2 linked regions of the Halostagnicola kamekurae genome follow. The protein of the gene in region 2 binds, or shares a complex with, the protein of the main gene of each other region. Links are inferred from orthologs where the notes say so. Each region holds a gene or a part of one and is shown on either strand. Other genes may lie near its edges. The genes, in order: BM348_RS02200 and BM348_RS10715.

Region 1 (3,249 bases), on a different replicon or contig from region 2:
CGCGGCTTCTTCGCGTTGCTCTCGGTCTTCCTGCAGCCAGCCGTGTTTCCCGAGGCCGGGCTGTTTGGCGGTCAGGCCAATCTTCGAGTCCCGCGGATTGCGCTCGTCGATGCTCTTGGTGACGATGCGCGCGCGGACGGCGTCGTCGACGCCGAGCGTGCGATTCGATTCGTTCGACGCGAGTTGCTGATTCTCGGCGTCGAACGCGAGGTACTCGTCGCTGATCTGCGAGACGTGGAGCAGTCCGTCGACGGGGCCGATGCCGATGAAGGCACCGAACTCGACGACCTCGACGACGGTGCCGTCGACGACTTCCTGCATCTGCGGGTCGAACGTGATCGCGTCGAACTCGGCTTCGTAGTAGACGCCGGGTTCGTTCGGCAAAACGGTCCCCTCGCCGATATCGTGAACCTCGGTGACGGAGACGACGCTGCCGACTTCCTCGTCCATTCGTCCCTCCAGTTTGTCCTGGAGCAGTCGCTTGACGAGCTGGGGCGAAACGTCGCCCAGCTCTGCTGGCGGTACTTCGACGGTGTCAGTTAATCTAGCCCGTTTGTACATCTATGGTTGAGTTACTGCCAACTTGTTTCTCCCGCGTAATGCAATTACCGGTCTCCGCGCTTCGAGGACCCGGTCGCGTAGCGGGCGGTCGTTCGTGACGACGTAGTCGACTGCACCCTCGCGGGCGAGTTCGACCAGCGCGTCGTCTGCGTACGATTCCTCGGTGTCGACCACGAGACAGCGGTCGGTCGCTAAGTCGTGGCCGACGGACGCCGCGGTGCCCTCCGTGCCGCCTTTCTCGCCGAGACGGCGAAGTTCCTCGACAACCGACTGGGGCGTCGTTGGCTCGAACTCCCCCAGGAGTCTGTCGAGTTCGTCGAACAGTCGCACGTCGAGTTCGACCGGCATCATCAGCGCACTCGTATCGAGAGCGACCCGCGAGGCCATCGGAGATTACTCCGTCAACGTTCCGAGGCCGATCAGCCGCCAGCGCGCACCGATCCGGCGGTTGATCGCGATTTTCGCGCCCGGATCGGCACAGACCGGCCGCTTGAGTTTGACCTCGCACTCGCCCTCGCGCGCGCTCGTGACCGCGCCGACGGTCGTCGACGTGCCGACGGTCATCATGAGCGGCTCGCCCGTGCTGATCTCCTCGACGGTCTCGCCGCCGTCGACGCCGACGACGCGCTCGAGCAGGTCGACGTCCATCGTGAACTGCTCCCACGTCGGCGGTAGCGAGCCGGGCGGACCGGCCATCTGGCCCGCCAGCGCGTCGCCTTTCGTCAGCGACGGATCGAGTCCCGTTCCGACGCCGAGCAGGCCGCCGGGCGTGACGGTGTCGACGTCTTCGCCGCCGGCCTGCAGCGACCGGATCGTCGTCTCGATCGGGACGTACTCGCTCTGGCCGCCCTCTTCGACCTCGCGGCCGGGTTTGACCTCAAGTTCGTCCTCGACCTCGAGTTCGCCGGCGACGAGACTGCCGCCGAGGACGCCCCCGGTGAGGTCTTCGAACGTCGTTCCCGGCTTGTTGATGTCGAAACTGCGTGCGACGTGGAGTCGCGCGTCGGTGTCGGGGTCGCGCTCGGGGGTCGGAATCTCCTCCTCGATTGCGCTGATGAGCAGATCCATGTTCACGTCCTGTCCCGCGCTGACGGGGACGACGGGGGCGTCTTCGGCGACGGTCCCCTCGACGAACTCCTGAATCTGTTCGTAGTTCGAGCGTGCGGTCTCGCCGTCGACGAGGTCGACCTTGTTCTGGGCGATGACGATGTTGTCGATGCCGATGAGATCCAGCGCCATCAGGTGCTCTTCGGTCTGGGGCTGGGGAACGGGTTCGTTGGCGCTGACGACGAGCACGGCGCCGTCCATCAGCGACGCGCCCGAGAGCATCGTCGCCATCAGGGTCTCGTGACCCGGCGCGTCGACGAACGAGACGGTCCGGAGCGGTTCGCTCTCGGAGCCGTCTGGACACTCTTCCTCGACGGTGTAGCATTCGGGTTCGTCGACGCCTGGGCACGTGCGGAACGTCGCGTCCGCGTAGCCGAGCCTGATGGAGATTCCGCGTTTCATCTCCTCTGAGTGCTGGTCCGTCCACGACCCACTGAGCGCCTGTACAAGCGTCGTCTTGCCGTGGTCGACGTGACCGACGAGCCCAATGTTCACCTCCGGTTGTTGGATTCCTGTCATAAGACGATGAGTAATCTTGAATATTCCTTCCCGTGTGCGCTTGATAAACCTACTGTTCTCGGGGCGAATCCCCCCGCCGGAACGTACTCGAGTCGCTGTCGGTCGGCCAGATTGGACGGTTTCGAGCGCCGGTAGATCAGACCCCTTTTCGCCACTGGGGCCCTCATGGCAATCGTGTCCGAGTTTGCGTTCGAACTCGAGTTGTGCGCCCACCTCGAGTCGGCCGGCAGGCCCGGAGCCGCCGGCACGGACGTCGTCGCCCGCCAACTGGGCGGGGCCGTCGCGAAACCGGGCGGTCGCATCCTCGATATCGTCTGCGTCGAGCCGGGACCGGCGTTCGCGGATCGACTGGCGCTGACGAGCGAGACGATCCCCGATGCGGCGATCGAATCCGACGTCGGCCCGGGAACCGCCCGCTACTGGAAGGCGGCGTTCCCCGACGATTGTCACCCCGAACGCGCCAGGAGCGCCGTCGAGCGCGCGCTCGAGATCGACTTCTTCGAGGGGGAACGCCGAAACGGTCGCCGGTACGTCCGGCAGGTCGCGCGCTACCCCGACTGGTTCGGGCGACTCGTCGGCATCGAGAACAAGCCCGATCTGGGAACGCCCGGCGACCTCGAGGCTCAGCTTCGAACCGACGCGAGCCTCGGGCTGGTCGACGAGGCTATCCTCGCGACCGAGAGCTACGTCACGCGGGCCCACCTCAATCGAATCCCCGAGGAGATCGGCGTCTGGCGCGTCTCGAGGGGAGACGCCGACGACGTGGCGGACGGGAGACCACTCGAGATCGACGTGATCCGAGAGCCGATCCCGCTCGCCGTGGACGAACCCGGCGTCGAACCGCTCGAGTACCACCCGGGCCACACCGAGGTCGCGATCGTCCCGCCGGAGCGAAAGGCCCGAACGCGCAGGCGGATCGCCGAGCGGGCCTTCGGCAAGGGATGGCGGACGTTCCGGTTCCCCGACTGTGAGGCCTGCGAAGCGGGGAGCCCCGCCGACGAAGAGCGCTCCGACGGCCCCGAGCCGGGGACGGCGACGCCGCTCCCGTTCTGTCGGTGGAAG
Region 2 (3,306 bases):
GGGCGCGCTGGTCGTCCAGACGGGGTCGGTCGGCCTGCTGGTCGGGTTCTTCGTCGGGATCGTTTGCTGGATCGTGAGCTATCCCGCGGCGCTGGTCTCGATCGGACGACGCGTCGACGCGTTCGCACCGACCGTCTCGCTGCTGAGCGGGGTGGTACTCGTCGCGTTCGGTGCTATCTTCCTCGCAGCGGGCGCTGGCGCGATCGTCTGAGATCGGCCGAGAAGCGGTGGCGGTGCTGGCGGTATCTGACTACACGCGACTCGAAATGTGAGTGCTCCCTCGCGCGAACGTGCGTACCCCTTCGAGCGACTCTCGGCTGGGACGCGCTCGAGAAAGCGATCGGCTCTCCCTAGCCGATGTACCGCAGATCGTCGTCGGTCGGCAGCTCCATCGACTGCTGTTGTTGCTGTTGTTCCATCTCCTGAATCTTGCCGATCACGTCTTCCATCTCGTCGGCGCGCTCGTCGAGCGAATCGTACGCGAGGTCGAGCCCGACTGCCTCCTCGAGCACCTCGAGCACCGCCCGGGCGCTTTTCGGGTCGACGAGGTAGCCGCTCGTTTCGCCCATCAGACACGCCGCGTCGAATCCGCGGCGCGCGCCCAGCCCGAGCAGGAGTCCGCTGACGCCGACGATGCCGCCCGCGGGTTCGTCCTCGCGGAACTCGACGCCGGCCTCCTCGAGCGAGTCGCGGCGGGCCTCGTCGGTGACCGCGCCGATGACCGCGTACTCCTCGATGAGCTCGCCCGTCGGAACGCCGCCCAGCGAGTAAATGTCCGTCGTCTCGAACTCGGCTGCGATGTCGAGAAACGCGCTGGTGAGCCCGTAGTGGCCGGCGTTGGTCTGTGCCTGGTGATCGCCAGTGAGGACGAGCAGATCTCGTCCGTCGGGGTTCGACACCGCGTGGATCGACGCGCAGGTCAGTTCGGCGATGCCGTCCTCGATCGTCACCTGCGGCGGGAACTCGCGCGAGTAGACGCGTCGAATCAGCGTGCTCTCTTCGTCGAGTTCCTCGAGAAGGTGTTCCGCTGCGAGCGTTCCGACGTGTCCGACGCCAGGTAGCCCTTCGACGAGAACGGGGTCGTCGACTTCGGCCTCGGCAACGACGTCGACCTCGAGTTCGTCCATACCGTATCAGCGACTGCGACGCTTAAGAGCGCGTCGGTACTCGCCGTACTGATCGGTCGGATCGAAGGGAGCCGGCGCGCTGTTGACGGCGTCTGCGCCACACTCGGGACAGGTCGTAGAAAGGGTGTAGATCGGGCGTTCGTGTGTCTCTTCCCACACCGAACAGACCCGAATATCTGATTTCATCGTTGTGTCCGTCGCTCGTGTGCCGGTCGATTACTCGTCGTCGCTCTTGCGTTCGCGGTGGTACTCGCCGCTGCCGCCGTGGTCTTCGATCGCCGCCACGGCGCGGTCCGCGCTCGCCTCGAGCTGTGACTCGGCGGTTTTGTAGTTCGGCGCGCGGACCTTGATGCGGTACTCGGGCGCGCCGACGTAGACGACCTCGAGTTCGACCTCGTCCGGGACGCCGCCGTTCCCCTCGGCGGCCTCGAGCGCGTCGCGGATGCCGTCGACGCCCGACTGGGAGGGATTCTCGAGATCGACGTAGCCGGTGACGTTGACGTACGGGACCGAGACGTTTTCGCGGGCGGTCTCGACGATCGCGTCGACCTCGTCTTCGGAGAGATCGGTGTCCTCGAGCGCCTCGGCGCCGTGAATCGCGGCCTGCTTGAATCCGTTGTAGAGGCTTCCGTGGACGCCGATCAGTTCGTTCGCGATCGCGGTGTAGGTCTCGTCGTCGCTGTCTTCTGCCAGCGCCAGGCCCATCCAGTTGTCGGCCTTCTGCTCGTTTTTCCAGTCCTGGATCTTGTCCGAGCGCTGGTGGTCGTTGACGTCTTTCAACGAGAGATCGATCTGTTCGTGGGACTCGTCGACGTCGAGGACCTTACAGACGACGATCTGGCCTTCGCGGACGTGATCGCGGACGTTCTTGATCCAGCCGCTTGCGACCTCGGAGATGTGGATCAGGCCACGTTTGTCCTGATACTCCTCGAGATCGACGAAGACGCCGAAGTCCTCTATCTCGTCGATCTTGCCGACGACGAGCTCGCCGGTGTCCGGCCAGCCACTGTATTTCATCGTGATTCGACTGTCTCGACGATCTCGTGGTCGATATCGGCCTTACCACCGGTCGGTCGAGCGAGCGTCGTTCCGCAGACGGCACACGCGACTTCCGTGGCGGCTTTGCCGAAGACGATCTGTTCGTTCTCGCAGTCTCCACAGCGGACGGTGTAGTATGATCCTGCCATCGTAATCACTCCTGGAACTCGATTCTGCCGGCTCGCCATCCCTCTCGGAGGTGGGCCTTGCCGCACTCGCCACAGCGGTACTTGAGGTCGGTCTTGTTCGTCGGTTTGTTCCCACTGGGAACCTTCGAGAACTTCCCGGAGTTACCGATCGTGGACGTCCGTCGTCGTCGCTGTCGGTCGGCAACCTTTTTCATTCCGGTCTGTCGGCCGGTTCGGACCTTCTCGACTTCGTGTTGATGGTGTTCGTTACAGTGCGGACAGTACGTATTGAATCGGCGTGGCATCTGCATGGTTAGTTCACTTGGAACGGGCTACGATTGCGCCGCTTAAAACCCGTTTGGTTCGTCGGCGCGAGATCGGACGACGGGACGCCAACGACTCGCAGTTCCGACTGCGAACCCGATCGCGGGAGGAGATCGGGTAGGTGTCGAAGGCGAACCGGTAGCTGACGCCGGCACCCTACCTTTTCGATTCATGTGATGGCCTCTGATTCATATTGTTCATACGCGCGTGGCCACCAATCGACCTCGAGCCGTCCATGAGTCTCGAGCCGACCTCGAGCCCTCACTGGCCCGATCGTCCGGAAGACGCCGCCCCTACGGACCGACCGCTTCGAAGCGTTTAATCCACCACCCGCCGAATCGCCGGGTATGAAGCGGCTGATCATCCACGGCGACCCCGGAATCCGAAAGGGGGCTATCATCGATTACGACGGGGAGGAAGTCGTCTGCTTCGGAATCAATCGCAACGGCGAGTGGAATGGCCCGGAGACGGTCCAGCTGTGGTGTACGATCGGCGACGAATCGGAGTACGGTGAGTTCGAGCGACGAGAGTTCCTTCCCCATTTCTTGGAGGTCGATCGCGTCGACGCCGAGACCGTCGACGTGATTCGTCCACAGGGCGATCTCGCCGTATAACGCCAGACCGACTGGCCATCGATCGGTGCTATCGGGTCCGAAAACAGATGACACAGCCGTCGGCTGACCGAAAGG

Evidence for each region.
Region 1: the proteins of BM348_RS10715 (region 2) and BM348_RS02200 are in contact, whole or in part, in a crystal structure (PDB 3CW2), measured with the Saccharolobus solfataricus proteins. The link is inferred for Halostagnicola kamekurae from one-to-one orthologs. Residues at the interface, in WP_009989173.1 of Saccharolobus solfataricus: Val185, Arg186, Thr187, Asn188, Glu189, Pro190, Leu191, Gly192, Val193, Glu194, Ile196, Lys197, Ile200, Ser201, Leu204, Ile217, Lys218, Ile219, Tyr220, Thr221, Ile222, Gly223, Ala224, Pro225, Tyr227; in WP_009988771.1 of Saccharolobus solfataricus: Asp222, Lys225, Pro226, Gly227, Thr228, Gln229, Phe230, Asn231, Leu233, Lys234, Gly235, Leu259, Phe273, Thr274, Lys275, Tyr300, Leu301, Asp302, Pro303, Ser304, Leu305, Lys307.

What each region holds. Positions count from the first base shown.
Region 1 is NZ_FOZS01000001.1:438,125-441,373, reverse strand. The notes cover bases 72-3,001. They hold BM348_RS02200 (translation initiation factor IF-2 subunit gamma), read right to left. Parts: upstream 2,188-3,001; coding sequence 955-2,187; downstream 72-954. Other genes in these bases: BM348_RS02195 (DUF5787 family protein), read left to right, coding at 2,353-3,001; BM348_RS02205 (PIN domain-containing protein), read right to left, coding at 562-948; BM348_RS02210 (DNA-directed RNA polymerase), read right to left, coding at 72-561. In the rest of the region: more of BM348_RS02210, read right to left, coding at 1-71; more of BM348_RS02195, read left to right, coding at 3,002-3,249. UniProt on the Methanocaldococcus jannaschii protein: eIF-2 functions in the early steps of protein synthesis by forming a ternary complex with GTP and initiator tRNA.
Region 2 is NZ_FOZS01000002.1:582,371-585,676, reverse strand. Bases 245-3,231 are described here. They hold BM348_RS10715 (translation initiation factor IF-2 subunit alpha), read right to left. Parts: upstream 2,145-3,231; coding sequence 1,344-2,144; downstream 245-1,343. Other genes in these bases: BM348_RS10700 (HAH_0734 family protein), read left to right, coding at 2,965-3,231; BM348_RS10705 (50S ribosomal protein L44e), read right to left, coding at 2,320-2,604; BM348_RS10710 (30S ribosomal protein S27e), read right to left, coding at 2,141-2,314; BM348_RS10720 (RNA-protein complex protein Nop10), read right to left, coding at 1,134-1,313; BM348_RS10725 (proteasome assembly chaperone family protein), read right to left, coding at 351-1,127. Outside these bases: BM348_RS10730 (LysE family translocator), read left to right, coding at 1-211. UniProt on the Methanocaldococcus jannaschii protein: eIF-2 functions in the early steps of protein synthesis by forming a ternary complex with GTP and initiator tRNA.